2 regions of the Mucilaginibacter sp. P2_A4 genome follow, and region 2 is predicted to be linked to the other one. Evidence: riboswitches for the same ligand, from Rfam matches in the RefSeq annotation. Region 2 holds a riboswitch; the other holds the start of a gene.
The links. A riboswitch is a leader RNA that binds a small molecule or an ion and turns the genes downstream of it on or off. The one in region 2 is predicted to bind cobalamin.

Region 1: it holds a riboswitch for cobalamin, as region 2 does, so the genes downstream of both, AC1DYB_RS20030 (TonB-dependent receptor plug domain-containing protein) here and metE (5-methyltetrahydropteroyltriglutamate--homocysteine S-methyltransferase) in region 2, are expected to answer to the same signal.

The regions. Positions count from the first base shown of each region.
Region 1 covers NZ_JBFUCX010000011.1:107,273-126,111, reverse strand. The annotation lists gene AC1DYB_RS20095 (AlbA family DNA-binding domain-containing protein) at 1-229, shown strand, start outside; gene AC1DYB_RS20090 (MATE family efflux transporter) at 281-1,660, shown strand; gene AC1DYB_RS20085 (histone deacetylase family protein) at 1,657-2,559, opposite strand; gene AC1DYB_RS20080 (bestrophin family protein) at 2,565-3,419, opposite strand; gene kynU (kynureninase) at 3,437-4,723, opposite strand; gene AC1DYB_RS20070 (DNA-3-methyladenine glycosylase) at 4,758-5,360, opposite strand; gene AC1DYB_RS20065 (alpha/beta hydrolase) at 5,357-6,007, opposite strand; gene AC1DYB_RS20060 (GAF domain-containing protein) at 6,007-6,483, opposite strand; gene AC1DYB_RS20055 (DUF3291 domain-containing protein) at 6,671-7,468, shown strand; gene AC1DYB_RS20050 (hypothetical protein) at 7,472-7,720, shown strand; gene AC1DYB_RS20045 (Dph6-related ATP pyrophosphatase) at 7,948-8,661, opposite strand; gene AC1DYB_RS20040 (SIR2 family NAD-dependent protein deacylase) at 8,700-9,386, opposite strand; gene AC1DYB_RS20035 (DUF6580 family putative transport protein) at 9,554-10,126, opposite strand; gene AC1DYB_RS20030 (TonB-dependent receptor plug domain-containing protein) at 10,165-12,117, opposite strand; cobalamin riboswitch at 12,243-12,441, opposite strand; gene AC1DYB_RS20025 (serine hydrolase) at 12,480-13,745, shown strand; gene AC1DYB_RS20020 (SRPBCC family protein) at 13,811-14,560, shown strand; gene rplT (50S ribosomal protein L20) at 14,657-15,001, opposite strand; gene rpmI (50S ribosomal protein L35) at 15,080-15,280, opposite strand; gene infC (translation initiation factor IF-3) at 15,399-15,965, opposite strand; gene thrS (threonine--tRNA ligase) at 15,967-17,892, opposite strand; gene AC1DYB_RS19995 ((Fe-S)-binding protein) at 18,105-18,833, opposite strand.
Region 2 covers NZ_JBFUCX010000031.1:1,594-16,043, reverse strand. The annotation lists gene AC1DYB_RS30280 (beta-ketoacyl-ACP synthase III) at 1-844, opposite strand, end outside; gene metE (5-methyltetrahydropteroyltriglutamate--homocysteine S-methyltransferase) at 902-3,208, opposite strand; cobalamin riboswitch at 3,377-3,578, opposite strand; gene AC1DYB_RS30270 (Kelch repeat-containing protein) at 3,737-6,136, opposite strand; gene AC1DYB_RS30265 (IPT/TIG domain-containing protein) at 6,477-7,793, opposite strand; gene AC1DYB_RS30260 (phosphatase PAP2 family protein) at 7,995-8,591, opposite strand; gene AC1DYB_RS30255 (dioxygenase family protein) at 8,825-9,550, shown strand; gene AC1DYB_RS30250 (hypothetical protein) at 9,620-10,132, shown strand; gene AC1DYB_RS30245 (pirin family protein) at 10,133-10,834, shown strand; gene AC1DYB_RS30240 (isochorismatase family protein) at 10,873-11,439, opposite strand; gene AC1DYB_RS30235 (MFS transporter) at 11,451-12,716, opposite strand; gene AC1DYB_RS30230 (MarR family winged helix-turn-helix transcriptional regulator) at 12,744-13,181, opposite strand; gene AC1DYB_RS30225 (group III truncated hemoglobin) at 13,393-13,785, shown strand; gene AC1DYB_RS30220 (glycoside hydrolase family 25 protein) at 13,835-14,450, shown strand, end outside.

The sequences.
Region 1 (18,839 bases), on a different contig from region 2:
AGTTCTTAAACGCTCATCTAACGACCAGGGTGTATTGATAGAATATTCTAATAACGAAAAAACCTTGCTAACTTATCTCGCAGAAACCAACCGAATCACAATTAAGGAATGCAGCGAATTGTTAAAACTGGGACGCAGGCGCACTCAACGAGTTTTGGTTGATCTCATCCTTTCGGGCCTGATCCGCATTAATACAACCGAAAAGGAAGAGTATTATACCGCTTGTTAGTTGTTTTTTTTACCGTCCTAATTATTACTTTTACCTTCCTGCACAAAAGTAATGAAAGCCGTTTACCAAAAATACAAACCCTACTATACCGAAAGTTTAAAACTTGCTGTTCCTGTAGTGATATCCAATGCCGGGCATACGGCTGTTCAAATATCGGATACTATTATTGTTGGCCACTTCGCGGGTACCATATCCTTAGCCGCAGCCTCTACAGTAAATAGTCTTTTTATGGTACCGCTGGTTATAGGCATGGGTATTTCATATGGCCTCACTCCACTAATTGCTCAAAATAACGGACGTAAAGACTATAAAGAATGCGGCCGCTTGCTATCGAACAGTTTGCTTTTAAACATATTGAGTGGTATTGTTTTATTTTGCGGCATCTATTTCGGTACAATGCTTTTAATCAACCACCTCGACCAGTCGCCAATGGTTGTAAAGGAGGCTAAACCATATTTGCTATTATTAAGCCTGTCAATAATTCCACTCCTTATATTTAACACCTTCAAGCAATTTGCAGAAGGGCTCGGTTTTACCATGCAAGCAATGATCATTTCTGTGGTGGGTAATGTCATCAACATTGTGTTGGGGATTATTTTTGTTAAAGGGATGTTTGGTGTGCATCCTATGGGAATTAAAGGCGTTGGATACAGCACGCTAATTGATAGATGTTTAATGGCTATCGTAATGGCTTTTTATGTTTTCAGATCAGCGAATTTCAAATCATATTTGAAAAATTTTGCCCTTAAAAATATCGATCGGCTCCGTGCATTCAATATTCTGAAGATAGGCGCGCCGGTAGCCATGCAATACACTTTTGAGATAAGTGCCTTTGGTGGAGCTGCATTATTAGTGGGTACTATTGGAATAGTTGACCAGGCTGCGCACCAGGTTACTATTACCATGGCTTCCATGACCTATATGATGGCGAGCGGCATTGGCGCCGCTGCCGCAATAAAATCAGGAAATTATTTTGGCATTGGAGATCACAAAAATTTACGACTTGGGGCAATCTCTAACTATCATATTGTTTTGATATTTATGAGTATAACAGCTATAATTTTTGCCTTATGCCGGCATTTATTACCATGGATATTTACCGCGGATGAAAATGTTGTAAATATTGCCGCCCGGTTACTTATTATCGCAGCTTTCTTCCAGCTATTTGATGGTACACAGGTTGTTGGCCTTGGTATCCTCCGTGGAATGGGCGATGTAAACATCCCTACCCTAATTACATTTTTAGCTTATTGGGTAGTAGGATTACCTATAGGTTATATGCTTGGTATCAAGTTTCACCTGGGTATTTATGGTGTTTGGTATGGATTAGTACTTGGCCTGGTTACAGCCTCTATCCTTTTGTTCTTCCGCTTTAATATGATTAGCAAAAATCATCGGGATAAAGCAATATTATTGCCATCTAAAGATTAGCAATACAAATCGGTCGCAACTTTAAAGGTATTGCAATGGGCATCAACGATATCTTTGATCTGGGGCGAGTATCCTCCTCCCATACTTACCTGTACAGGAATATTGTTGGCAATGCATTGCTCAAAAACAAACCTGTCACGGCTTTTACATGCTTCTTTACTTAAGGCAAGCTTCCCCAGTTTGTCAGTACTTAATACATCAACTCCCGCCAGGTAAAATATAAAGTCGGGTTTTACCTGCCGAATCAGTTTAGGTAAAGTATGTTGTAAAATATTTAAGAACTCGTCATCTGCAACACCATCCTGCAAAGAAATATCCAGGTCAGACTTTTCTTTGCGGGATGGGAAATTATTGGCTCCGTGCATTGAAAATGTAAATACCCTGGGTTCATTTTCAAATATCCTGGCAGTACCATTTCCCTGGTGAACATCTAAATCAACTATTAAGATAGAGCTTGATAAATCATTATTTAACAAGTAATTAGAAGCAATTGCCTGGTCGTTCAACATGCAAAAGCCTTCCCCCCAGTCCGTTCCCGCATGATGAGTTCCGCCGGCAACATTAAAGGCAACACGATTTTCAAAAGCAGATATACATCCGTCAATTGTTCCTTTAGCTATCCTCATTTCTCGCTCTACCAATAAAGCTGATAATGGGAATCCAATACGCCTTTGTTCTTTCAAAGGCAATGTCAGATCACGAAGCTGATACCAGTAATCTTTATCATGGGTTTTTATAATCGTGTCTTCTGAAGGCAAGCCGGGAGAAAACAAATTATCTTTTGATATTATACCCTCATGTAATAGCTGCGCCGGAATCAGCTCATATTTAAGCATCGGAAACCGGTGACCCTCCGGTAGCGGATGGGCATATATTGGGTCGAAAGCTATTTTGAACATTGTGTTTAACCTAATATTTCCCCAACGTGCTTTTGGATATTATCACAAATGTTATCCAACGGCAAATCATTGGCATCATAGCCAAAAGGATCTTCTATCTCCTCAGCCAGCAATTCAATGCTTGCAAAAACAAATAACACAAAACCAATGATAGGAATTGTAAAATACTTCAGATCAAAGGCCCAGGTGAAAGGCAACGTCATGATATATGTAAAAATGAACTTCTTGATAAAAACGCTGTATGAGTAAGGTATCGGCGTTTTCCTGATGCGTTCACAAGCCCCGCAAATATCTGTAAATGAAGTTATTTCGGTAGTTATACTAAATAACTGCTCCGGGTTTATTTGCCCACTTTTATTCAGTCGGTATATGTTTGATATAATGGCTGATGCTACCTGGTTAGGCACATGTTTTTCAGGGTCAATAGTTACAAATTGTTGTCGTTCTGATTCATAAACGTCACGAAGATGATTTCTTAAAGAACGGGCATAAAGCGGGATCGCATAATTAAAAAAGGGCAATTCATCTTCACTAACCATGTGCCTTAACTTTATAGCCAGGTTACGACTGTTATTCGTGAGGCTCCCCCAGACCTTGCGGCCCTCCCACCAGCGATCATATGCCGAGTTAATACGAAATGCCAAAAGCAAGGAGAATACAAATCCGATGGTTTGGTGGATATAGTTTACTTTTCTTAGTATACTGGTATCTGGCAATTTCCAGAAATCTATTAACAAATAAGTAACTACGCCGGCATAAGCGGCAACCGCCACTATCAGCGGAAAAAGCTCACGTAATGTATCTGCCTTATTAAGCTTGAAAACGAAAGAAAACCACTCTTTTGGGTTGTAATAAACCATACTTGCGTTTAACTATGTTATTTTACAGCAGACAAAGCATCACAAAGATGTTTTGCAGTATTAAAAACGTCCTGAAAGGAATTGTAAAGCGGTACAGGGCTTATCCTGATCACGTCCGGCTCTCGCCAGTCACCAATTACACCATTATCCGCAAGGTACTTGAATATCGCTTTGGCATTATACCTGCAAACAACGGATAACTGGCTACCTCTGATCGTCGGATCGGCTGGTGTAATGATCTTATAAACTTCTTCGCCGTAGTCTTTATTTATCCCGTTGATCAAAAACTCCAAATATCCCGTTAAAGCGACGCCTTTATTTCGGATGATATCTATTCCGCCTGCATCGTCAAAGATCGCCATAGAGGCTTTAAATAAAGCCAGAAGTAATATTGGACTTGTGCTTACCTGCCACCCATCAGCCCCTACAGCCGGATCAAAGCCCGGGGCCATCAAAAATCGCTTGTCGGCCCGGTAACCCCACCAGCCCGCAAAGCGGTTAATTTCCTGGTTGGTAAAATGTTTTTCATGCACAAAAATGCCACTTATCCCACCCGGACCGGAGTTCATGTATTTGTATGAGCACCAGCAGGCAAAGTCGGCGCCCCATTCATGCAATTTCAACGGCACATTACCCGCGGCATGTGCAAGATCAAAACCGGCATAAGCGCCCGCTTTATGGGCTGCATCTGCTATTGATTCCAAATCAAAAAACTGCCCGGTATAATAATTTATTCCGCTAAAAAGCACTAAGGCAAGTTCATCGGCATGATCGTTTATGGTTCGAAGTATGTCTTCTGTTCTCAAAGTTACTTCCCCTTCACGCGGAAAAATCTCGATCACAGCATCTTTAGGATCAAAGCCATGAAACTTAACCTGGCTTTCCACAGCATACTGATCAGATGGAAAAGCGCCACTTTCCATGATGATCTTAAATCGTTTACTATTTGGTTTATAGAAACTTACCATCAATAAGTGAAGATTCACTGTAAGTGAATTCATTACAGTAACTTCACTTTCCAGGGCGCCCACGATCTTAGATATTGACGATGAAAGTGATTTATGATATGCTAACCAGGGATCATCACCCTGGAACCAACCCTCTACCGCCAGCTCTTTCCATGTACCCATTTGGTCGGCAATGTATTGAGCGGCTGATTTAGGTTGCAAACCAAGCGAGTTGCCACAAAGATATATGACATCCTCTCCCTTATGTTTGGGAATTAAAAACCTGTCCCTGAAATCTTTTAAAATATCCTTTTCGTCCTGTGCTTTGGCAAATGCTAAACTATTTTGATAATCCATTGGTCAATATTACAAAAAAGCAAATTTAAAGCATCTATTTGTTGGGTTTACTTACGTATTTATTGCCTTTTACATAAAAACGGTACGGTAAAAAAGCATCCTCACCGGCATAGCTCACGCCAATACGGGGACCTATGGTAATTTGCTCATCTGTGAAATTTAGTCCTCGGTCTTCTATCCAGAGCGTATCACTTTGCAAGCTAATTGCATTAATGTTGCGCGAAATGCCCAATGCTTTTGCAACAGAACCAGGTCCGGAAGTGATAGTTGGTTTGAGTACAAACATGTTTCGCCTTGCCTGCATGGCCTCAATGCCATCAGTTGGATTAATGGCCCTAACCAGGATAGCATGCGGTTCACCCTCAACAGAAGTTACGATGTTGAACATTTCATGAATGCCATAACAAAGGTAAACATAGGCAATACCGCCCTGCATGAACATAGTTTTGGTGCGGGGTGTCATCCTGTTACCAAAGGAGTGAGAAGCTTTGTCTACAATGCCATTATAAGCTTCTGTTTCAACAATATACCCACCAGTAGTTACACCATCAATACAGGTAAATAAATACTTCCCCAGGAGATTTTTGCTGATCGCAACAACGTTGCTGCCTAAATAATAATCTTCGGTCAGCTTCATTTTTTATGGAGAATTTGCGTTAACAGTTTATTAATTTCTTTGGCTTTATCAAATATCATAATATGAGTTCCCCCTTTTACAACGGTGGCGTTTTTTATGCGATTATAATCAAAGATGAGGTCTTTATCGCCGATGATGTGGTAAAGATTTGCAGGAATTACATCATTTCGCCATGCCAATATTGCACCCATAGCCCACTTAACAAAAAACGGAGAAGTATTCTTCAACATGTCATTAAATAACCAGGCATCCTCCTCACTCATATGGCCGAACATCGGTTTAACTAAAAAGCCCATCGAGGTAATTAGCTTGCCGGGGATCAGCTTCTGAATTGGCACATTTCTAAAAAAACTAAAATACCGTGGAGCTTCATCTGTTGTTTTGATACTGGAGATAAGGATCACCTTTTTTATTGGGATAAGCTTAGCTATCTCAACAGCGATCATTCCACCCATAGAATTACCTATCAGGGTTGAATTAACTGCAATATTATATTGATATACAAGCCTTTTGGCATAGCTGACTAAAGTATCCTTTTCGTCCGGTTCAATCCAATCAACGGGGATCACTTCATAGTCGCGCAGATCAATGTTGTTATAAACACGTGTATCAGCGCCCAGACCGGCTATCAGGTAAATCCTGCTCATTAAAACTTTAACAGCTTAACAACCTGCTCCAGGAACCGTGCGTCGGTTTCATCAAATTGATCCAACAGCTCGCTGTCCACATCCAAAACACCAACAACCTCACCATCATGAAATACAGGCACTACAATCTCCGACTGAGATAATGAGCTACACGCAATATGGCCAGGGAAAGCTTCAACATCGGGCACGATCAGCGTTTTGGCCTGCTGCCATGCAGTGCCGCAAACACCCTTGCCTAATTTAATGCGGGTGCAAGCTACCGGCCCCTGAAAAGGGCCTAAAACCAGTTCGTTATCCTTCACCATATAAAACCCTACCCAAAACCATTTAAACTGCTCTTTTAAAGCAGCGCTGATGTTAGCCAGGTTTGCTACCAGGTCTGGCTCTCCATACAACAATGACTCAATCTGCGGGATCAGTGTTGTATATTGTTCCGTTTTATCGGTTGATGTAGTTATGTTTAAATCTTCTGCCATGGTATTGCAAAGATGACTATTTTCAGCTTAAGTCACACTTTTTAGCATCATGTAATAAGTACCAGGCAGCAAGATTTTTTTCTTTTTACAGTCAGGTAGCAATTCCTGGTATCAAACGGCAAATCTTCTCTTTTTCGCTATCAAATAGCAATAGTATTAATCATCCAGACTGCCCCTACCCAATATATTGACTGGAAAATCAATCCTGATACTTGATGCTTACTACCTGATACTTTACGCCGATACCAATAATATCATATTTAATCTTTTATTTAGCAGGGCTATGTTTGTTAGTTTAACCATAATCCGATACCGGAAACTGTTTATCCCCTTTGCCTTGCTGGCAATGGCTATACATCGGCTGCCCATGCTGATGCAAAAAGGCTGTACTTTTTACAAGCTCCTGGGTTCTGGCCGAAACGGAACTTTTGATTTGCAACCCGACTGGCAGCAATGGGGCTTATTGGCCTGCTGGGAAAACCGTGAAGATTTTGACAGGTTTTACAATCACTCCTTTATTTCCAGCTGGTGGAAAATATTAGGTCATGAAGGCTATACCATATTATGCCAGCCGTTGCAGAGCCATGGTAAATGGGATGGCAAGGAACCTTTCGGCAAGCCGGATGTACAAAACTATACAGGTCCGGTTGCTGTACTTACAAGGGCAACTATTAGGATAAGCAGGTTAAGGAATTTTTGGAGCCATGTAGATGAAGTTGCGGGTTTAATGACCAGCGCCGCAGGTTATGTTACATCCTTTGGTGTTGGCGAAGCACCGGTTTACCGGCAGGCAACTTTTTCAATCTGGAAGAGCATTGATGATGTAAAAAACTTTGCTTACAAAAGCCGCGAACATGCCGAAGTAATAAAACTTACACGCAGCGAAAACTGGTATAGTGAAGAGCTCTTCGCCCGTTTTAAACCCATTGCCAGCTTTGGTTCACTTAATGGCAATAACCCTTTAAATGATTTATTGAATAATTAAGATATGAGAATTGTAGCCGAATTACCTCACCCCGATTTTAAGATCTCCATCCTGAACATGAACCAAAAATTCATTATAAAGATAGAACAGGGCACCCTGGAGCAAAGCTTTAAAATAGCCGAAATGGACCTCACCGATGGCGTCAACAGCGTTTTTGAATTGCTTGATGAAGAGTTTTTAAAGACAGTAGGTACCCGCTTTGCCGATATGCGCGCCGACTTCAAAGATGCTTATTACAGATATAATTTCTAAGAAATAGTTGCATTAAATAATTGATTTACAGTAATTTATTAATATAAAACAATCAAAACAGAATTTTATTTGGCCAAAATCCATACTTACGGTCTTTATTTCGACTAAATCTTACCTTAAACAAATTGATAGTTTAGTTAAACAAACTTAAAACATTGACAATTAGACAATATATAAATCTATAAAAAATTAAATTCGGTCAACTATCTTGCCAAATAAATGGGAAGTTAGGCCAAAAGAAGGTCACAATACCAAAATCCACTCGGCCTTTGATCGGCAGTGGAGGCACATGAATCATCGGCGTTTTTGGGAACCTGGTATTCCTTAAATATTTTAATTCCTGTTTTATAACTGATCTCTTTTTTAAAGATAGGGCCTTTAAAAGCGAAGGTGTGAAACTCCCCGTGCTCCCCGCAAACATCTACATCATCGGGCAAAGCCTCAATCAATTCAAGGCTTATCTCCTTCCCAACTATCCGCTCCAGCCTTGCCTGGGTACAGGCTATTACTGTTCCAAATCCAAGAGTTAAAAACTCATTGATCAGTTCGCTGGTATCACGTTTCCATAAGGGATAAATACCAGTGAGGCCAAGCTCGCTTAACCGGGCATCTCGATAGTCTTTAAGATCCTGCAAAAAAATATCACCGAAAATAGAATGGGTTATACCTTCATTTTTAAGGTGAGATAAATGATGGTGCATCACCTCATCATACTCCTTCATCCCCGGCATTTCTGGCAGGCGAATTTGGTATAATGGAATACCGATACTTTCTGCCTGTTTAACCAATAGCTCCGTCCTTACTCCATGCATCGAGATCCTATCGGCAGTATCATTAATGGTGGTGACTAAATATTTTATTTCAAGATCGGGGTTTTGCAGGCAATGGTATAAAGCCAGGGCGCTGTCTTTCCCACCGCTCCAATTAAAAATGCACTTCATATTAATTAGTGGGTTAGCGATTAATTGGTGATTTGATTTTAATCTTTTAACAACTCGTTTACCAATGCAGTAACTCCAACCGTTGCCTTTTCCTGAATTTTAATTACAGGTCCGCTCACCCTTGCATCGGGTATTTTAGGATCTATAATGTATTTAGGAACATCCCTGTTTACATAGCCAATAAGGCCGGCAGCGGGGTAAACAGCCAACGATGAGCCTATCAGCATAAAAACTTCGGCATCGGCACAAATGCGGGCCGCGGGCCCAATCATCGGCACATCTTCGCCAAACCAAACTACGTGCGCACGTAACGGCGACCCTAATTCGCAAACTTCATCCATCTTAATCTCCCAGCCATCTATTGGGTAAGTAAGCTCGGGGTTGATACTTGATTGCGAACGGGTAATAACGCCATGCAGATGCACTACATTGGTTGAGCCTGCCCTTTCATGCAGATCATCTATATTTTGGGTGATAATGGTAACATTATATTTCTCTTCCAATCGGGCTAACGCGTAATGGGCTTCATTAGGCTTCGCTTCCAGTACCGACTTCCGCCTTTCGTTATAAAACTGCTGTACCAATACCGGGTTATGTTCCCAGGCTTCGGGGGTCGCCACGTCTTGAATATTGTAACCCTCCCAAAGGCCATCGCTGTCTCTAAAGGTCTTTAAACCACTTTCAGCACTGATCCCCGCTCCCGTTAATACTACCACGTTTTTCATGTCTTAAATTAAATCAGATCTGTTTTAATATTTCGACCAAATCAGGAATCTATTTGCATTTCAACAATTTGCTGTTAGCCCTATGCTTTTGATTTTCCTGAAATTATCAGCCCATAAAAAAAGCGACCTGCATTATGGCAGATCGCTTTCAATTTTATTATCTTAAGTTAAAGAGCCAGCTGCTTTGGAGTTTGCAAAAAAGCAAACTTACTCTTTGCCAGCTCAAAACCACCAAACAACAGAAAACCAAATAGCAGGTCTCCTAAAACCATGTTCTTTTCAAACGGAATAGCGTTGATTAAAGATTGACCATAACCCGCTAAAGTATGCGGATACATGGTGCCATATAAAAATGGCAGATCGATGATGAGCCAATGGATCAATACCGATGCAACAGATGCCAACAGTACATTAAGCACATTTACCTTTTTAATAAAGCTGCCAACTAAAACCATCAGAGCAAAGCAAAGATAAACCCAGGCCGCACCACTATACCACAAAGTAATTTTTGACGTGTACAGGTAGTTTACGAGGATATCGGTAGTAAATAGCGTAAACAATACAGTTGCATATCCCTTCCATTTTTCGGTAAAGTAAACACCTCCAAATACAGCTATCGCGCCCACTGGTGTAAAGTTACTCAGTTCCTTATACTTAAAGGTTATTAACCTGAAAGCTGCAGCAACCACTATCATTAAAATAAGGATAATGTTCCTGTTGATGGTATCTTTTTTATTCATGACGTAAAATTACAGATAATCGGGTTAATTAAAAACAACTAATTAAACTGATATTTTGCACCAAGCGTAAAGTTTATACCACGTGTATTATAACCCAGCCAGTCGGTATATTTTTGATCAAGCACGTTGTTTAAATCGCCAAATATATTCAGGTTTTTGGTAGCCTTTAACTGCAGATGCAAATCAACCAGATTATAATTTTTTAAAGTGGTTATTGTAGACGGATAGGTGGCGAAATTTTGATCGGCCCTGTTGCCAGTATACTTATAATTTACGCCTATCAGAAAATCGGCACATGCCTGATACGATACATTCGCCCCAAATGTACTCTTAGGCCTGCGGTATAAATTAGCCGTTTGCTTACCATTTTCATCTGTTTGTTTGCCTGTTACATAAGCAAAATAAGCCGATGCAGTTAGCTTGGTTGAGTTGTATCTCAACTCACTTTCAAAACCTTTGTCTTTTTGAAAAGATCCATTTTTATAAAATGAGCTATAAGGGGCAACAGATTCTGAGAAGAAATAAATTACATCTTTTGCGTTGCGTTTATAGAAAGCGGTGTTAAACGATAATGTATTTTTTATGATCTCCCAATCAAACCCAGCCTCGTATGAATTGGTGAATTCCGGCTTTAATTTAGAATTTCCATATTGGGAAGATAACTGGTATAAAGATGGTGCTTTAAATGCCGAAGCAATGGTTCCGAATACTTTAAACTGATCTGCTAAATACAGCGAAGGATTAATGGTATAGGTAAAGTTATCACCGTACTTGCTATGGTGGTTATATCTTCCACCCAGTTCCATGTGAAAGATATTTGATTTGAAAAATAGTGACGTATAAACGCTGGCAATGCTGTTATGTGCAGTATCATCACTTATAACACTTGCACCTGGATGGTAGCCTGATTGTTCAAACAAACTGTATTGACTGGTATTGCTGTATTTATAATCTGCTCCACTCGTTATATCAAAATATTTACCCAGATTGTAATTCAATACAGCCTCAACATTTGTTATACGGCCAATATTTTTTGTTATCTGATGTGTAGAATCATTATCAGGCGGTAAGTTTTTAAAGTTATTGTGAACCGTATTTTGCGTTGCATTAAACACAAGTATTCCTTTTGGCAATACTACTTTAAATCCTAAACCACCAAATAAAAATGTATTGTTGTAAGTGTAGTTGTTGTCATTAGTAAAAGCGCCATAAGGCAGATCGCCAGTATTATAGCTACCTTGAAAGTTGCCATTCAAACTAAATTTATCAGAAACATACTGATTGATGTTCACACTGGCAGACCGCTGGTGAAATCCGTCTTTTTTAAATCCAGCTTTGTTTGTGGTATCGGTAGCTGCTGCAAAACCTCTTGAATCTGTATTTGACAAGTTGATGGCAATCCCTGTATTGTGAATTTTACCGTTTACCCCGGCCGATTCCTGGAATGTGTTATAACTGCCGCCAGTTAACTGTACGGTTCCTTTTAAACCCTGTCCTTGCGGATGTTTGGTGATGATATTTATTACACCGGCTACAGCATCAGAGCCATATAAGGTTGAGCCGCTGCCTTTCAATATCTCAATTTTTTCAATTTGGTTTACAGGGAAAGCGTTAAGATCATAACTACCATCAATTGAGCCTGCGTTGTTAACCGGAAAGCCATCTACCAATATTAGCGTATTACCTGATGATGCTCCCCGTAAAAATACAGACGTACTGATGCCGGGCGCATTCTGTGCACCAGAGAAGGTTATTCCCGGAATTGTATTGAGCAATTGAGGCAATGTTTTGCCTTGTGAACGACCGATCTGCTCTGCCGATATTACGGTAACAACCCTACCTATATCTGCTAATTTTTTAGGCGAACGGGTGGCTGTAACTACCACATTGTTTAACATACGCGTAGTATCCTGTGCGTATAATTTTGTACTAATTGTACCTACTTGCAACAATCCTAATCCTAAAACAATTTTAAAGTACTTTTTTTTCATGTATTTGCTATAGTGTTAAATAATAATGCAACCTATATAGCATAACATGGAAGTGGTCAAATGAAAATACACTATCAAAAAAAGAAGAGCATTCACATTCAAGCTTCAATCCACGAAAGCTATGAATAATTTATATTGCTCTGGCAGGTCTTCTGACTTACTCCCCTTTAGTCCTGTCTTCCCTCTGGTTTAGCAGAAGTGACATTGAGATTGAACTTCGGTTATGGAGCTTACAGCTGCGGGACAGTTCCGGATTTACACCGAATTCCCTTTTAATTCTTTAATGATATACAATCAAAGAAACCTAAAGCGATGCAAAAGTACAACAACTATTAACAACAACAACTAACATATGTATATTTATGCTGATGAAACTATGCATTACTTTATCACTGTTTATGGTGATTACCATAAACAGCCTTGCACAACAGCCCGATACAGTGCTTTTAAAAAATCTTCTACAAGCCCAGCCTGAACTGTTTAAAGGCATACTCAATCACCCTACCCAAAATGAAGTGCAAATACTATACACCCAGATAAACCGGGACAAAAACAACATTCCACACTTTAAATCATATAGTTACCGGCTCAATCCTAACCGATATTTTTACCCGGCAAGTACAGTAAAACTACCAACCGCCATATTTACGCTTGAAAAACTAAATGAGCTAAAAATTAAAGGCCTGAGCAAAAAGTCGGTAATGATAACCGATAGCGTATTCACGGGGCAAACCAGGGTAAAAACAGATACATCATCACTAAGCGGCTTACCAAGCATTGAAAACTACATCAAAAAAATACTGCTGGTGAGCGATAACGATGCTTATAACAGGTTGTATGAATTTGTGGGTCGCAAAGAGATCAATCAAAAACTAAAAAAATACAATTTTAATAATACCCGCATCATTGGCAGGCTGGCCATTGGCGATAGCGGGGAAAGCACCAAACATACCAACCCGGTTGATTTTTATAATGCCGATAAACTCATTTATCATAAACCAGCCCTTTATGATAGCCTGGCCTACCCTATGCACCCGAAGAATATGATACAGGGTAAAGGATATATGGATAGTAATGATAAACTGGTAATGCAGCCATTCAGCTTCGCCGATAAAAATGTTTATACTATTGCCGATCAGCAAATGGTTTTAAAACGACTGCTTTTCCCCGAAGCCTTTGAAAAGTCGCAACGTTTTAATTTAACTACTGCCGACTATAATTTCATTTATCAGTATATGAGCACCTTCCCTACCGAAAACATAAAACCCACATACAGCCGGCCAGCATATTACCCGGCTTACTGTAAGTTTCTATTTTATGGAGGCGACAGTACCGCCAATATTAACCCCGACATCAGAATATTTAATAAAGTAGGTGACAGTTATGGGTATGATATTGATAACGCCTACATCGTTGATTTTAAAAACAAGGTTGAATTTATACTTACGGCAGTCATACAATCAAACGAAGACGGAATCCTTAACGACAACAAGTATGAATATGCAACAGTCTGCCTCCCTTTTATGAAAAATCTCGGGCAGATGATTTACCAATATGAACTTAAAAGAGTGAGAAAACGCCTCCCGGATTTAACCAAATTTAAATTTAATTACAGAAAGGTTAAATAAACTTCAATTAACAAAAACTTAGCTTACCATATCGTGTTTAATTTTCATACCATTTAAACAACAATATGGCAACTACAATAATTAAGTACACTGATAACTTCCCCATACTTCACGGTGATGACAGAATAAACCTGAACTGGCCCGAACGTTATACTTCTATAGTTGGAGGTGTTAAATTGGGATGGTCGGGATTTAAGCATATATTTTCAGCTCCGTTTACGAGCATATTAAAGATAGGCGCCAGCGGATACCTTTTAAATCGTGGCATTACCGGCCATTGCGAATTGTATAAACGAATTGGTAAGTTATCAACCAATCCTATTAATATCAATATCCGGTCTTCATTTACTGTTAACCAACCAAGGCACAAGGTTTACAATTTTTGGCGCAAGTTTGATAATCTCCCTTTATTTATGAAACACCTGGAAAGTGTTGAAATAATTGATTCAAAATATTCCCACTGGGTACTAAAACTACCGGCTGGTGTAGCAAGCGTTAGCTGGCATGCGGAAATTGTAAAGGATGAGCCTAACGAAATGATTGGGTGGAGCTCGATGCCCGACTCTATAATTAACAATGCTGGGAAAGTCCGTTTCCAGGATACCATTGATGGTACAGGAACTATTGTGGATATTGTAATCAGCTATCAGCCACCGGCAGGAGGATTAGGCATTGGCCTTGCCAGGGTGTTAAACCCTTTATTCAAAAATATGGTTGATAAGGATGTGCAGAATTTTAAACAATATATGGATATTGATAACGGCCCCGAGTTTTTTCTGGATAGCAAAGAGGAACCCATTATTGTAATATCATAAGCTGGTATTAAAAATATATACCAACAAAAAACCGCCTGATAAAAATTACCAGGCGGTTTTTTAAAATTCATTGAGAATAGATCTCAGCAAATTATATTATTTTACTGCATCAATCACGGCTTTGAAAGCATCAGGATGATTCATTGCTAAATCAGCTAATACTTTACGGTTTAAACCGATTTCTTTTGCTGCTAATTTACCTATTAATTGAGAGTAAGAAATTCCGTGCTGACGGGCACCTGCGTTAATACGCTGTATCCATAAAGCTCTGAACTCTCTTTTTTTGGTTTTACGGTCACGATAAGCGTACTGTAAACCTTTTTCAACTGTATTTTTTGCAACGGTATAAACCTTGCTGCGTGAACCCCAATAACCTTTGGCGAGGTTCATGATCCTTTTTCTGCGTCTTCTCGACGCTACTGCGTTAACTGAACGTGGCATGTTGTTTGATTTTGGTAGTGAGTGCCTGCCTTTAAAGCGGAACTTAAAACTCTAATACCTGGTTAAAAAAATTGTGAATTACTTTCCGATGCAAAGCATACGTTTAACATTTCCCATATCAGCTTTAGATACTAAGCTGGTATGACCAAGGTTACGCTTACGTTTAGTCGACATCTTAGTTAAGATGTGGCTTTTGAAAGCATTCTTCCGTGTGATTTTACCGGTTCCAGTAAGCTTAAAACGCTTTTTTGCACTGGAATTGGTTTTCATTTTTGGCATAACTATTATTTAATTGTTTGTTTAACTTACAAATGTGCAACCCTGCAGATCTGTAAATACCTTTATATAAGATAGTACTGATGTATAACTCTGAAATTACACATCAGTACATCTGAAATTATTTTTTTGCAGCTTTGGGTGCAAGGGTTAAAAACATCCTTTTACCTTCAAGCTTTGGTAGTTGTTCAACTTTACCTACATCTTCCAATGCCTGTGCAAAACGAAGCAGTAATATCTCACCCTGCTCTTTGTAAACAATTGCGCGGCCCTTAAAGTGTACGTAAGCCCTTACTTTTTCGCCAGCTTCCAAAAATTTAATAGCATGCTTTAATTTAAATTCAAAGTCATGATCATCAGTGTTCGGGCCAAAGCGAATCTCTTTAATAACAGTTTGCTTGGCATTACTTTTTATCTCCTTAAGCTTTTTCTTTTGCTCGTAAATAAACTTGTTATAGTCAGTTACTTTACAAACCGGCGGTACAGCGTTCGGAGATATTTCAACAAGATCTAATTCCTGCTCTTGCGCTATAGCAAGGGCATCTCTTAATGAAAAAATTCCTTGCTCTACGTTGTCACCTACAAGGCGAACTTCCTGAGCCCTAATGAATTGGTTGATGTTGTGTTCAGCTTCTTTTTTCTTAAAAGGAAGCCTTGGTCCTCTATTGAAAGGTTTGTTTAATGCCAAGTTATACTTTTATTTCTTTAATTATTTGTTCTTTAAAATCTTCTATGCTCATACTTCCCAAGTCACCCTGACCATGTTTCCTAACAGAAACCATGCCTTCGGCAGCTTCCTTTTCGCCCACAATCAACATATAAGGGATCTTTTTGACTTCAGCATCGCGTATTTTACGCCCTATCTTCTCGTCTCTGAAATCAATCAGCCCGCAAATATCGGAATCTTTTAACACATCAGAAAGTTTTTTTGCATATTCCTCGTATTTTTCTGATATCGGAAGAATAATAAATTGCTCCGGAGATAACCACAATGGGAAATTACCTGCGCAATGCTCAATTAATACTGCGATGAAGCGTTCCATAGAGCCAAACGGCGCCCTGTGAATCATTACCGGGCGATGTTTTAAATTATCACTACCAGTGTATTCCAGTTCAAAACGCTCAGGCAGGTTATAATCAACCTGTATGGTTCCCAATTGCCATTTACGACCAAGGGCATCTCTCACCATAAAATCAAGCTTAGGGCCATAAAATGCAGCCTCACCCAATTCAACAACGGTGGTTAAACCCTTTTCGGCAGCAGCCTCAATAATAGCGGATTCTGCCAAAGCCCAATTTTCATCAGTACCGATGTATTTAGCTTTGTTTTCAGGATCACGTAGTGAAACCTGCGCTGTATAGTTATCAAAACCAAGCGCCTTAAATACATATAGTACAAGGTCGATTACTTTTTTAAACTCATCCTTCACCTGGTCCGGGCGACAAAACAGGTGCGCATCGTCCTGTGTAAAGCCACGTACGCGGGTTAACCCATGCAGCTCACCACTTTGTTCGTAACGGTATACGGTACCAAACTCAGCCAAACGAACAGGAAGATCTTTGTACGAGCGTGGTTTTGTTTTATAGATCTCGCAGTGGTGCGGGCAGTTCATCGGTTTTAAAAAGAATTCCTCTCCCTCCTGCGGGGTTTTTATAGGCTGAAATGAATCGGCGCCATATTTTTCATAGTGACCGGATGTTACATACAGGTTTTTATGACCGATGTGTGGTGTAATTACCTGCTCGTAACCAGCTTTTACCTGTGCTTTTTGAAGGAAGTTTTGCAAACGCTCACGTAAGGCTGTTCCTTTAGGTAACCATAATGGTAAACCCATGCCCACTTTTTCCGAAAAAGCAAACAATTCCAATTCCTTACCCAATTTCCTGTGATCGCGCTTTTTAGCCTCTTCGATCATATGCAGGTATTCTGTAAGTTCGCTGGCTTTAGGGAATGTAACACCGTAGATACGGGTAAGCTGCTTGCGTGTTTCATCACCGCGCCAATAGGCACCGGCAACGCTCATCAGCTTTACAGCTTTTATGAAACCTGTGTTGGGGATATGAGGCCCGCGGCACAGATCGGTAAAGTTTCCTTGTGTATAAAAAGTGATAGCGCCATCCGGAAGATCCTTGATCAGATCCAGTTTGTACTCATCATCTTTTTCGGTGAAGTACTCGATAGCATCTGCCTTGCTAACCGGTTTACGAATGTACTCGGCTTTGGTTTTGGCAAGCTCAATAACCTTGTCTTCGATCTTCTTGAACTCATCTGATGAAAATTCACGGTCGCCAAAGTCAACATCGTAATAAAAACCTGTTTCAATAGCGGGGCCGATACCAAACTTAGTACCCGGGTAAAGGGCCTCTAAAGCCTCGGCTAATAAGTGAGCCGATGAATGCCAGAAAGTTGATTTACCTGAAGTATCGTTCCAGGTTAAAAGTTTAACGTGCGAATCCTGCTCAATTGGGCGACTTGCGTCCCAAACCTGGCCATCAACTTCGGCTGCTAATACATTGCGTGCTAATCCTTCGGAGATCGACTGCGCGATCTGCATGGAAGTAATTCCTTTATCGTATTCACGAACGGAACCATCTGGAAGTGTAATACTAATCATCTACAACTATGATTTAAATTTTAATAAAATTACGTTTTGTGATCACCTACGGGAGTGATCATTTATTTGAGGTGCAAAAATAGGATTTTATTTTTGATTTCAGATTGCGAATGTTCGGATTTCGGAATTATGAGATCTACAATAAAGAATGTTAAATTGAACGCACCTACAGTTAAAATCCGAAATCGAAAATCCCAAATCTTAAATCAGAATCAAACATTCCCCCACCCCAATGCCAACACATCGGCCAAGTGAATAGTTTTTATAGGCAGGCTATTTTTATCAATATAGCTTTGCAGATGCATCAGGCACGAAGCATCAGTTGAGATAATATATTCGGCGCCTGCGGCCAATGCGTTGTCAACTTTTTGCTGCGCCATCGCAGTTGAAATAGCCTCAAATTTAACAGCAAATGTACCGCCGAAACCGCAGCAGGTTTCATTATCTTTTAGTTCGAGCAATTCTAAACCCAGTACTTTGGAAAGCAGCTGGCGTGGCTCATTCCTTATCTTGCACTCGCGCAGGGCGGCACAGCTATCATGATAAACAGCCTTACCATCCAACTCAGCACCGAAGTAATCAAACTGCAGAATATTTACCAGGAAATCTGAAAGTTCATAGATATTCCCCTGTATAGCCCGGCATTTGTTATGTACCGCGGTATTGGTAAACAGATCATTATAATAATTTTTCACCATGCCGGTACATGATGCCGAGGGCGTAACAATAACACTATCTTCCGAAAAATCGTTCAAAAATTTACTCCCAATGGCTTTTGCATCATCCCAAAAACCAGCATTAAACGCCGGTTGACCACAGCAGGTTTGGTTTGGGTTAAAACTCACTTTGCAGCCCGCCTTTTCCAATACCTTTACGGTATTAAAAGCAGTATCAGGAAATAATTGATCTACAAAACATGGTACAAACAGCTCTATCTTCATCGGCAC
Region 2 (14,450 bases):
TATTAACTTTAACACGATCTTCGGGCAAGCCAAGGTTTTCGCCTACAGCATGAATAATGCGGTAATTAGCCTGGTGAGGTATTAACCAGTTAATATCGGTAATCTCTAAATCGTTACGTTTCAATACTTCGGTACAGGTTTCTGTCATTCCTTTTATAGCGGCTTTAAAAACAACCCTTCCATCCTGCCTTATATAATGCAGCTTTTGTGCAACAGAATCTGGCGTAGCCGGAATTTTTGAACCACCACCCGGAACCAATAAATGTTCCCGTCCTTTTCCTTCGGTTTTAAAAACGCTGTCAATTAAGCCTACGTCTTCGGTAGTGGGTTCAAGTAAAACCGCGCCGGCACCATCGCCAAACAGGATACAGGTATTCCTGTCCTCGTAATTGATGATCGCGCTGTTTTGATCAGCACCCACCACAATCACTTTTTTGTACCGGTTGCTTTCTACCAAACTGGCGCCCATAGTATAGGCATATAAAAAACCGCTGCAGGCAGCGTTGATATCAGTAGCCCAGGCATTCACTAAACCCAACTTATCGCAAACGATGCTGGCAGTTGATAATAGTAGATGATCAGGGGTTGAAGTAGCAATTATTAGGCAGTCAATTTCTTCTGGCTCAAGACCTGCATTTTTTAATAAATCTTTTACGGCATAGGCAGCCATATCTGAGGTAGCAAGGCTTGGATCGTTTAAAATCCTCCTTTCCTTTATTCCTGTTCTTGATACTATCCATTCACTGTTAGTATCAACCATCTTCTCTAAATCACTGTTATTCAATATATTATCAGGAACAAAACCACCAACACCTGTTATAACCGCGTTACTTTTTAATCTCATAAATGCAAAAAATCTGAAAAAACAGGCAATTATACACAAATTGCCTGTTTTTACTGGTCAGGATACTGTTGTTTCTACAACTAACTGACGAAGTTGTTTTGCTGCCTGCACCATATTTTTCAACGCGGTCTGGGTTTCGGGCCATTTCCGGGTCTTTAAACCGCAGTCTGGGTTAACCCATAAGTTGCCGGCGGGAAGCAATTCCGATGCTTTTTCCAGCAAGCTTACCATCTCACCAACGGTGGGTACACGCGGCGAATGGATATCATAAACACCCGGACCAATTTCGTTTGGATATTTAAAATCGGAGAAAGCTGCTAACAGCTCCATTTGCGAGCGGGAGGTTTCTATCGTGATCACATCTGCATCCATATCGGCAATGTTGCCAATAATATCATTGAACTCACTGTAGCACATATGCGTATGGATTTGTGTTTCGTCCCTTACCCCACTGGCAGAAATGCGAAATGCACGAACTGCCCAGTTCAGGTAATTTTGACGATCTTTTTTGCGTAATGGCAAACCTTCACGAATGGCCGGCTCATCTATCTGAATCACTTTAATACCTGCGTCTTCCAAAGCCACAACCTCATCCCTAATGGCCAAAGCAATCTGGTTAGTGGTTTCGGACCGGGGCTGATCATCACGTACAAACGACCATTGCAATATAGTTACAGGGCCTGTAAGCATACCTTTCATTAATTTTTGAGTGTTTTGCTGCGCAAAGCTGCTCCACCTCACGGTCATATCCGCCGGGCGGCTTATATCGCCATAAATTACCGGCGGTTTAACACAGCGGCTGCCATAGCTTTGCACCCAGCCATTTTTGGTGAACAGGAAGCCATCCAAACGTTCGCCAAAGTACTCCACCATGTCGTTACGTTCAAACTCGCCATGTACCAGCACATCAAGACCAATCTCTTCCTGCCAGCGAATGGCATCGATGGTAGCTTTTTCTATTTCGGCGTCATATTGATCGGTAGTTAGCTCTCCTTTTTTTAGCCTTGCCCTTAATGAGCGGATATCATCAGTTTGCGGGAACGATCCTATGGTAGTTGTAGGATACAGTGGTAATTTAAAACGTTGCTGTTGTATTTTTTGGCGGATGATGAATGCGCTTTCACGCTGTGCATCAGCATCGGTAATAGCCGCAACACGTTGTTTTATTTTCTGCTTGTGAATGAGTTTGGAAAGGTTACGACTGGTAATGGCCCTGAGATTGTTTTGCAGCAATTCATTATTACCGTCAATGATCTGCGCGAGTTCATTTACTTCGTTCAGCTTTTGTTTGGCAAAAGCCATCCAGTTTTTTATTTCGGGAAGGATGGCAGTCTCCAGGTCCAGATCAAACGGTGTATGCAGTAAAGAGCAGCCTGGCGCTATCATCACCCTATCGTTGCCCAATACAGCAATTGCTTTTTTAATATGCGTTAATGAGCGCACATAGTCGTTTTTCCAGATGTTGCGGCCATCAACTACACCTAATGAAAGACTAAGAGAATCGGGCAGTAACGTAAGCACTTTGTACAACTGATCAGGGGCACGTACTAAATCAACATGAAGCGCGCTTACCGGCAAGGTTACAGCCAGTTCGGTATTTTCATGCAGGCTTTCAAAATAAGTAGTAAGCAGCACTTTAATACCGGGGCAGTTTCTGCTGATCTCCATGTAGGCATAGGCATAAGCTTCCTTTTCTTTTTGGGTAAGATCAAGCGCCAGGAAAGGCTCATCAATTTGCACCCAAACCGCTCCATAGCTTTTCAGTCTTTTTAATACTTCGATATAAACCGGCACAATTTTTTTGATCAGGTCTATCCTATCAAAACCTGGCTGTTTTTCTTTACCCAGCAACAGGTACGATACGGGGCCAATCAATACTGGTTTGGGTATATTGCGGGTATGCTGTTTGGCCAGTATAAATTCATCAAACACCTTTTCGCTAAACAGCTTAAACTGCTGATCCTTTACAAACTCCGGTACAATGTAATGGTAATTGGTATCAAACCATTTGGTCATCTCCATAGCAGTAACATCAAGGCCATCCTTTTGATAGCCACGGGCCATAGCAAAATACAGATCGATCTCGGTGTTGGTTTTGTTTTGGGTTAGTACCAGGGTGTAACGTTCAGGAATATTCCCCAGCATCAATGAAGTATCAAGTACCTGGTCATAAAAACTAAAATCGTTACAAGGGATGAGGTCGATACCGGCATCAACCTGGGTTTGCCAGTTTTGCAAACGGAGCTGACGGGCAACGGCAAACAGATCATCACGATTGATTTTACCTGCCCAGTACTGTTCACTGGCCTTTTTGAGTTCACGGTGGGCACCTACACGAGGATACCCGAGATTGTTTTTGAGCATACGCTAAAACTTTTTTGGTTAAACATTAATTTGACTTAATGCTCCTTACGGTTTTCGGTATGCTTTCGGAGTAAATGGTAATAAAAGGCAAAAGCGCGACATACGGGCATATTAATGCCACATAGGTCATTCTTTTTTCTTTGACTACTGCTTCATTGCGCGAAAGCATTGTCTTTATACATTGAGGCAAGTATCCTGGCTTGTAACATTGTTGCCGTCCTTCTCATCCGCACGGGGGCGAACAATGGACATTGTTAAAGGCAACAACCTTTTGCGTTACTTACAGTTGCGCGACAGCCCGTGATTTACACACGGTTCCTTATTAATCCCGATGCTTTAAACACCGGGAACCACTCTGCAGAAAAAAAGTAAAGAACTTTATTGGCGGTAAAGATGAGAATAAATGTGCAGATTTTAGATTACAAATGTGCAGATGATGTTTTGATTTGAAAATTTGAGGACGTACAGATAGTTTTCTTAAAGGAAAATTTGTGCAAAGAGGCGAACTGTTTTTACAATAAAAATGCTCTATTTTATCATCATACGTATAACATTGGTTTTCCCATTGGTTGAAACCATCAATACGGCATACAAACCTTTTGCTAACGCCAAAGAAGCAATATCAACATCAACTTTTTCTTTAAACGATTTGATTAACGACTTAGGAATATAAGTTGATTTGCCATTCATAGAAACAATTTGCATGACCGAAAGTCCCTCATAGTTAGCCGGTAAAATAACGCTGAAATGATTACGCAGTGGATTAGGGTATAAAATAAATTTATCATTACCTAAAACCGGATTAAGTGTAATTGTATCTGCTATAATAGCAGTGCTATTTAAATTGTTAAAGCTATTTTTGACTGCTGTTACGTTTGCAGATAGATCTGGCTTAGCCAAAACTACATACTGGCAAAGGGCTCCTTTGGCCGGACTTGCAAAATTGCCGCCGAGTGATACATCACCGGCGGGGTAATTTTTACTATACAGGTTAAAAGATGATATTTTGGGGTCATCAACTCCCACCTTTTCGGTAAGCTTTTTCCAGCTTGCTAACCAGGCAGGTAAAACAGTTCCGCGAGGATCATAAGCCACATAAATTATGGCCGGGGCCGATAATTTGAACGACAGCACCGCGGTTGAAGTATTAACCTTATCGTCATTTGGTACTTTGATTATGGCAGCATTTGTAAGTGTGGAAGGGATTGTGGTTACGGTGTATTCCCGGTCTGTATAGTAAGTAATACCCTGCCTTAGCGTGTCTAATTCATAACGCCTGCCTGTTTTGGCAACTATATTGGTTATAAAAGCCTTTTGTACGGTATCCTGAATAAATTTTGCAGTAAGATACTTATTTGTATCCATCGCTAATATTAAAGGATTTGTTGTAACAACGGTGTCGCCGGTCCACCCTTCAAAAACCCATCCCGGCTGCGGCACGGCAGTCAAATTCACCCTGGTGTTTGGCGCATAAGTTTGCTGATTGGGAGATTTAACAACAGATCCTGTACCTGATTCTGATACATTTAAGGAATACCCACCGGATGCAGATGGCGCAACAGTTAAATTAACACAAAATGATGCTTTTGAAGCTGTTAAAGGCCCGGTGGCGGTAATTTTCCCGATATAGGTTCCTGGTGAAAGGCCAGCAGTATTTATATTTACTTCAATATCTTTACCATTAAGCCCTACGGTGCCACTATGACTGTTGGTGATATTGAGCCATTCTGCATCGGCAGATAGCGTAAAACCCGTAGAATCTTCAATACAATAAAGCAGGTTTGAAATAGTTACATTTTCGCCGGCTGTTACATTCTGAGAAAGACAGGATAGCGAAAACCCAAGTGTACGGGCAGCGCTCCGGTTTACAACCGCGGTATAAGTTTCCACACGTTCGTTACCATAACTATTCAATGCCCCATTGGTAATTATAAATGATTTGCCTGCCAACTTAGCTGATAGGCCCAGGTAACTACCCGGCAATGTAAATGCACTAAGTGCAGTCCATGACCCCAAGCCGCCGTTATCTTTGGGATTAAACTGGTATGTAGTGTTTTGGGTAAGATTGTTATAACCCTGCCCGCCAACTAAAAACATCCTGCCGTCCACAGCAAAGGTTGCGCCCTCTGCATGGGAGCGTGGTTTGGGTAAATCTGTAAGCCTGCTCCAGGTATCGGTTGCGATATCGTATACATGGCAATATACTTGATCATTAGCAACGCAGTCATGCTTAAACTGGCCCCCAAAAGCATATATCTTAGCGCCAATAGTAACATAGCTTATATGGTTTCTTGGAATAGGTAACGGAGCCAGTTTGTTTTCCCATGTAACATGAGCAGGGTCGGCCATATATTTATCTACATTAATGGTTAAATGCAGTTTGGCCTGATCATCACAAATGGTGGGACCGAAACCTCCAAATACATGCAATGTTCGGCCAACCAAAACATATCCACCGGCGCCAATTGGAAACGATTTTCCGGTTGAGGGATCTATTAATTCTGGGCCGTTGGTCCAAGAGTTTGCAGGAATATTATATATTAATACCTGGCTGCTTACAGGACCGTAAGCATCAACTGACCTTCCTCCAATTAGCCAAATATTATCATCAACGAGTACGGTACCCTGATGACTTATTTCTTTTCCTGGCGGGATAGGAGCTATTTCACTCCATTTATTGGCTAAAATATCATATACTTCATTGGTTTTTTCAATCTTTGGGTTATCACCAAATCCTCCAAACACATAAAGTTTATTATTGTATAATACGTTATTGGCTTCGGCTCGTTTAGTTAATTCGTTGGCCTTTTTTGTCCATTGCCCATAAACTGTATTTACAGTGGCCAAACTCATAAAAACAAATACAGTTAATTTTTTTAACCCAATTATTTCGAGGAAAGTAAACACCTGGACAAACAGTTTTTTCATGACTAGGTCGGCTATTAGATAAAAGACTGGCTATCAATCAATCACTAATCTAAATAGAAAACATATCAAGTACAAACACTGCGCATTTAATGTATAATTATGATCACAAATTCAATTTTAGATTTTATCCTACCGCATTGGGGCTGGGAATAAAATGTGCAGATTTTAGATTACAAATGTGCAGATGATGTTTTGATTTGAAAATTTGAGGGTCTGAAAATGAAAATTGCCAAAGGATATTACACTGTTTTAATGAACAAAGAGGGCTGTTGAAATAAAAAATGCCCGGTTATTGACCGGGCATTTGGATGAGATTTTCAGCGTTATAAATGTATTATTCCTACTCAAATACTATCTTTCGAATGAGATTATTTTGTGTATCTGATATAAATATGTTTCCTGTTTTATCAATGGCTATTCCACCAGGATGATTAAACGTCGCGATTGCTATTGGTCCATCGGCTGAGCCTGCAATAGCTTCTATGCCAGCAAAAGTTGTTACCTGGCCAACAGCAGTAATTTTCCTAATTAAGTTACTATCGGTGGCATAAATATTGCCATCCTTATCAGCTACTAAATTAAACAACCCATAAAAACTTGCCTTATTCCCTAACCCATCATCAGTTCCCCTTATGCCGCTGCCTGCTAACGTAGATATTACACCTGCTGATGTTATCTTCTGAACTTTATAACCTGAAATATCCGCCACATACAGATTATTGCCCTGATCAAACGCCAAGCCATTAGGAAAGTTAAAGGCCGCTCCTGAAGAACCTGAAACTATTTTTGAAAACGTACTCACTGTACCATCTGCTGTTATCTTTCTTATTACTTCGTTGGCAAAATCGGCTACATATAGATTCCCTGTTGCGTCGATTTTTACATCTACAGGTCCGGCAAAACTTGCCAATACGCCTTTGCCATTGTCGAAGCCCGATTTTCTTTGACCTGCAAACGTAGTTACGTTATTTGATGGGTCAATTTTCCTAATCGAATTATTTGCATAATCAGCTACGTATATATTACCGGTATTATCAACGGTTAGCCCGGCCGGATTCCAAAAAGTTGCCGCGGTCCCATTTCCGTTATCCATACCCTGGATTCTATTACCTGCAATTGTAGTTACAACTCCATTGGGGGTAATTTTCCTTATATCATCATTGCCTTCTTCAGAAACTATCAGGTTTCCTCCATTATCAAACGCTACCCCTGTAGGGTAGTAAAAACTTGCATCTTTTCCCGATCCATCTTTATACCCTTGAGCACCGCTACCAGCAAAAGTACTCACCACCCAGGATAGTTGGTACGTAAAGGTTGGGCCGGCAACTTCAGTACCTCCATCAACTTTTACACTAACATTTCCTGTACCGGCACTTAAAGGCACAGTAACTGTTAGTTGTGTTGAACTTGCCGCGGTTACTGTAGCCGTTTTACCGTTAAAAAACACCAAATCATTGGCTATCGTAGTGCTAAAGCCGGTACCTTTTATTACCACAACAGTATTATATGTGGCAGTACTTACACTTAATGAGGTGATGGTTACTTTTGGGGTATTATCTACAGGAGTTGGATTGGAACCTTTTTTTGAGCAATCGGTAAAAAAACAAAATGCAAAAAAAATGAAAAGACTGATGACCTGGTTTTTGTGATATTTCATTAAATGATAAGGTTAAAAAATTTGCTAATAACAGGCACTAAAGTAATATAAATACAGAGCACTAAATAATAATATATAATTAATCAGGTAGATAATCCAAACCATACAGTCTCATCTTCTGCCAATTATGTAGGTAAGATATCATGATTTGAAAGTCCCATTGTCTAACCAATGTTATAGTTATTCCGGATATCCTAAATTCTACTTCTTCAAAAACAACAAAGGTAAAGCACTCCCCGCACCCAATACCGCACCCGCCGCCACATCACTCGGATTATGAACACCTAAATACATCCGGGAATACCCCGTAGCCCCTGCCCATAAATAAACCGGAGCAATAACATACCATTTTGGATAAGCCATTGATAGTGCTGTTGCTGTAGCAAAGGACGATGAAGTATGACCAGAGGGAAACGAGTAATCGCCAGGGCGGTAAACAGGCGTGATATTTATATTCCCGATAAAAGGCCTCGGTCGTTTTACCAGTACTTTGATAACTTGTGTAAGTCCTGCCGAAATGAGGGTACTACCAGCCACGTATGCCGCGTTTTGCCGCATGGCTTTATCGTTACTGATAATGCCGCCAACCATCAAGCCTGCCGGGATACCCACCTCGCCATATAGCAAGTTTTTACTCAGGAACATAAAAAAACCGGTTTGCGCCGGTGTGCGGTTGTTTTGCAGATTAATCAATATCCTATCGTCCAGTGACGATGGCGTACGGTATTGGGCGTATAGGCTGTCAGGATATAGGTAACTAAACACCAGGATTGGGATGATAACTTTTAAAAACTTCATTTTTAAACTCTGTTTCATGGGCACCATATCCACAACATTTAATTATAGCGTCCTAATATAACTATTTCCTGCCCCAAGCCCGGCCCGGCTGGTTTAAATATCCGGGCGATAAGCATTTCATCGACACAAACCCACTACTAACCGACACTTCATCAGTTCCCATATCCTCCTTAATTACTTTTGAATCAACAAATCAGCAGTAAAAAATTATAGCCCCTAAAGGAGAAAGATTTATGGAACGCAAAAACTTTTTAAAAAGCCTGATGATAGGCGCGGTATCTACATCTGTATTGGTTGATGCCTGCAAAAAGGATTCAACAACCACAACAACCAGCAGCACATCAACTACAACTTCGGGCTCAAGTTCCAGCTCGGGAACGTGTAGTGTTATTGAGACCGAGACGGAAGGGCCATTCCCTACCAAAGCCCCGGCATCATATGTGCGCAGCGATATTACCGGCGACCGTACCGGGTATAAATTAACTGTTAAGATTACCATCAACAATAGTAACAACGGCTGCAATGCCTTATCGGGGGCATTAGTTGATATATGGCACTGCGATAGCGCAGGCAATTACTCTGAATACGGCGGCAGCGGAATGCAGGCTACAAACTATACTACCGTTCACTTTTTACGCGGCAGGCAAACAACCGATTCAAATGGACTGGTAACATTTACCTCTATCTTCCCGGGATGGTATTCGGGCAGAGCCACCCATATTCATGTACATGTTTATAATTCATCGGGTACATCATTAAAGGTAACCCAGATAGCTTTCCCCGAAGGCAGCGGCACCGCGCTGGCAGCAGTAGCAGGTTACACTAAAGGGATGACCGGCTACACCTATAACGCAAGCGACAATGTATTTAGCGATGGCTATACACTTGAACTGGCAACCGTAACCGGCAATACCGCCGATGGCTTTGTGCTATCAATAAGTATGAGCGTGCCTGCATAACACTATTGTTCTTTTCATTCAATTATATAAAGGCGCCAGCTTGTTTGGCGTCTTCATTTTTTTTAAATTATGAGTACCTGCATTATCACCCTCTGCTACCGAAAGATCATTGATGCCAATGCTGCTAAACAATGGGATAAACTGGTATTTGAGTCATCATACCTGGAGTTTAAAATGCAGGCACAGAACTATAGTCTGGGCACATCCTTTACCACCTATGCAGACCTGGTAAAAAATATTCCAAACGCACATCGGCTTGCCGGGATGATTACTCCATCTATTATAGGTTATGTGCAGCAGTTAGCTGGCATTGTGCCCGATATGCTGAATAATGTGGGCAAACGCTTTTTAAAGTTTAATAAATTTCAACTGGAGGTCATCAACTCCGACATCAATGATAAAACAAAACACCAGGTAGCCATTAATTTTTATACAGAGCAGCTTATCTGGCACCATACTATAGAGAATTTCCTGCTGCTCTCTGACTATAATCCAGCCGAAACAGAAAATGAGGAAGTACTAACCAACCTGTTCCAGGTGCAGCCTTATGTAAATATTTATTCACTTAAAAAGCTACAATAAATGGAAAACAGTTCACCCGGTCAAATTTACCTTGCTGATGAGCGGGGCATCATTGAAACTGATATTTATAGAAGATGCTGCAGTTTTAATTATGAAAGTTATTTTAATGAACATCGCAAGCCTTTTGGCCCGTTAAAAGCACTTAATGATGAGATATTGGCAGCCCAAAAGTCAGTTACAATAGTGATTGCTCACGCTTGCTATTTTGTAATTATTCCTGTAAGGGGCGAATTGCTTTTTAAAGACACACAGGACAATACTACTTTAATTGACGTGGGTGAGGCACATATACACTATACAGCCAAAGGTGATATTTTGGAATTGATTAACCCCTATCATAAAAATTGGGTAAACTTTTTATACCTGCAAATAATAGCGGATAGTGATGAATTTTCTTCTTTTAGAGAAACATTCCGTTTTGATTTTGCGGAAAGGCCGAATGAACTGATCGGAATAATTCCGCCAGAGTGTAAATTGCCCTTTAATTTACACATCGGCCAATTTGCCGGGCGAAAGGATACGCTTTACCAGTTAAAAAACCTGCACTCCTTGTTTTTTGCTTTTAATATAACAGGTGCTTTTGAACTGCAAGGCAGGTTAATGCATGAACGTGATGGACTGGCTTTATGGAACCTGGCAGAAGCCGACCTGGAAGCTTTAAGTAATAACGCGGTAATGTTAATATTGGAGATGACGGACTGACGTTTAATTTGCTTTGAGGGGAAAGTTTAAATAAGCCGCTATTCGCTCAACCGGGCAATAATCTCATCAGTAGTGCCTATCTCTCCCAATCTCGGGAAGATGTATTTAAAACTATTTGTGTGCGCATCAGCAAACATATCAGTCATGGCATCACTGGCAAAAGCTATGTTGTAACCAAACTCATTTGCAGAACGGGCAGTACCTTCAACTCCGATACTGGTGGCAATGCCGGCTAATACAATCTGGGTAATTCCCCTTTTTTGCAATTCATCATGTAAACCGGTTTGATAAAATGCCCCCCATTGCCTTTTGGTGATCCTGATATCGCCCTCTTCAACTTTTATCTCGGGTGCAATATCTAAAAAATCTGCTCCTGGAACTGAGCCTCCTGTCGGGATACTATCTTTACGGGTTTTAAAAGCAGCTGAACCTGCAGGATTAACGTTTACTATTACAACAGGTTGTTTTGCTTCGCGAAAGGCAGCTAACAGCCTTGCCGAGTTTTCCAAAACTTTATCAACAGGATGTGCGAGCGGCAGTTGCACTATTGACTTTTGCAGATCGATCAATACCAGGGCTATATTTTCATCAAGTGTAGTTATCATATTATGGAGTTTTAATTAGATATAAGCGTATTTACCGGAGGTTGCCGGAGTGTTTGCTCAGCGGCCTTTTTGAGCCGCCTTTTCCGGAGATACCGAAACTGTAACAGGCCTAAAATCACCGCTACAGCACCTTCGCCTAAAACCGTATCCGGTACACCTATTTTTTGCGAAATACCCCCTACCAACAAACCGCCAAGTGGTTGCATTCCAAAAAAGGCCATCGCGTAAAAGCTGATCACCCGGCCACGCATAGCAGGATCAACAGTGGTTTGAATAATGGTGTTACTGATGGTAATTTGAGCCATCATTCCAAACCCGGTAATTGCAGCAAACAGCAACGCTACGGGATAATTATGCATGTGAGAAAAAGCCACCAGCCCCACGCCAAAAACCAGCGTACTAAGGGTCAGTATTTTTTTAAGATCCAGTCCCGGTTTTAACGAGGCCAGGAAAATGGCCCCTGAGAGGGCACCTAGCCCTATCACACTATCTATTACCCCAAAGGTTGATGCCGTTCCCTTAAATATATCCTTGGCATAAACCGGGATGAGCGTACCAAAAGGCAAAACCATTAAACTGATTACAGATAGCATCAGTAGCACAAACTTAATAGAAGGCGTATTTTTGATATAAGTAAATCCCTCTTTTAGTTCAAAGAGGATATTATTTTTATGTGGCTTTGCTTCAGTTTTGGGTAGTTTCATGAGTAGTAAGGAACATATTACAGCCATAAAGCTTACAGCATTAGCTCCAAAACATACGGTTTCGCCAAATTTTTCCAGAACCAATCCAGCTATACCCGGCCCAATTAACCGCGATAAATTCACCATGGATGAGTTGAGTGCCAGCGCATTCGGAAGATCGGTTTTACTGTTTACCATTTCGTAAACTAAAGACTGCCTTGCAGGTACATCAAAAGCATTGATAACGCCCAGTAATGCGCTCAGCGCAATAATTTCCCATACATGATAATGCCCGAAAAACACCAGCGCTGCCAGCAGCAATGCCTGGAGCATTGATGCCGCCTGTGTGGCTAACAACAATTTATAGCGGTTATACCTGTCAGATACCACCCCACCTAAAAACGACAATAGAAATGATGGAAACATATTTGCAAAAAGAGTAACGCCCAATAAAAATTTAGAGTGCGTTTGCGAATACACCACCCAGCTTACCGCTGTTTTCTGCATCCAGGTACCTACCAATGATATGGATTGCCCGGTAAAATAAAGCCGGTAGTTGCGGCTTTTAAAAGCGTTAAACGTATTGATATTCATTAATCACTTATTACTGTCCCGTAGGGATTATTCAAAATCAACAATTTTAGTTAAAGGCCCTATGGCCTTTTTAAGCAATTCCTGCTCCTCTGCGGTGCATGTAGCTTCAATGGCATCGTAAAGCCATACATTACGCTCGGCACGAACCTGCTCTAACAGGGAAAGACCAAGATCCGAAAGACTAATTATAGCCTTCCGCTTATCTGTTTCAGAGATGCGCCTGTTGATTAAGCCGCGTTGCTGCAGGTTACTCAATATTTGCGACATGCTTTGCGTGGTTATTTTCTCCATAGCGGCCAATTCGTTGGGTAGTACTTCGTTATGTTGATATATCAATGCAATGGTCGACCGTTCTGTCAGCGATAATTTATCGGCAGTTACAGAATGCTTTCGCAACACCTTTATAAGGCGGGTTACAACCGTGCGCAGATCGGCAGCCAATTGAATATCTTTTTGTTCAGTCATTTTATTATTAAGTAAACTTATAAGTTTACCTTACAAATATAGGAAAACATTTTATCTGTTAAATGTCATAATGAACACCATATCACTATTGACGAACCTAAATGGCACAGCACAAGGCAAAACAATGACCCTTATCATTTATTACCCCTAATCATTTTTTAATTTTGCCATACAGCGAATCAAAAGCTGATTTTAATTTAAATATACGGGCATGAACCCAAAACACGATATAACATCATTAAAAGATATTAAACTATTAGTTGATACCTTTTATCATAAAGTTGCTGAACACTCCTTGCTGGCCCCCATCTTTAACGAACGACTGGGCAATGAATGGGTACCACACCTGGAAAAAATGTATACCTTTTGGCAAACTATATTATTGCAGGAGCTAACTTATACCGGCGCACCATTCCCGCCGCATGCCAGGCTACCGGTTGATGAAATGCACTTTAATGATTGGCTTACCTTATTTAACGAAACCGTTGATAGTCTTTTTACCGGCGAGAAAGCCGATGAAGCAAAATGGCGGGCAGGCAAAATGGCCGAAATGTTTCAGCATAAAATAGCTTACTTTAAAAATAACCCACTGAATATATTGTAGCTGCAAATTAGCACGGGGAATATGCAGGTCATTTTCGTAAATTCGCCCTGTGCCTCCTCCTGTTAAAAAAACTCCTGCTAAAAGCCCCTCAACGGTAAAAAGGAAACCTGTTGCCAAAAAGAAAACGACTACAGGTTTAGCAACCGGATGGAAAGTTGCTTTCGCCGGCTTACTGCTTATCCTGCTTTCGCCTTTTTATTATGGCTATGTTTTAAAAAGCGCAACCGCCACCTGGCGATGGATCATGGATGCCGGGCAAAACACCAACTACCGCACCTACAAAAGTTTCAATGTGCGCATCCCCAATAATTATACTGTTCATGGCATTGATGTATCATCGTACCAGGGCAAAATAAACTGGGCAAAGGTGAAAGCAATGGAAGAGGATGGCGTGCATATCAAATTCGCTTTCATAAAAGCTACAGAAGGCGTTTTAATGACCGATCCCTATTTTCAGCGCAATTGGCGCGAAGCACCCAAAGCAGGGATCATCTGCGGGGCATATCATTATTTTCTGCCACAGAAAAGCGGTTTATGGCAGGCAAGATTCTTTTTGCAAACCGTGAAAATTGAAAAGGGCGACCTGCCCATGGTGGTTGATGTTGAAAGACTTTACCGTACCACGCCCGAAAAAATGCGTGCCCAACTCACCCTATTTATTAACC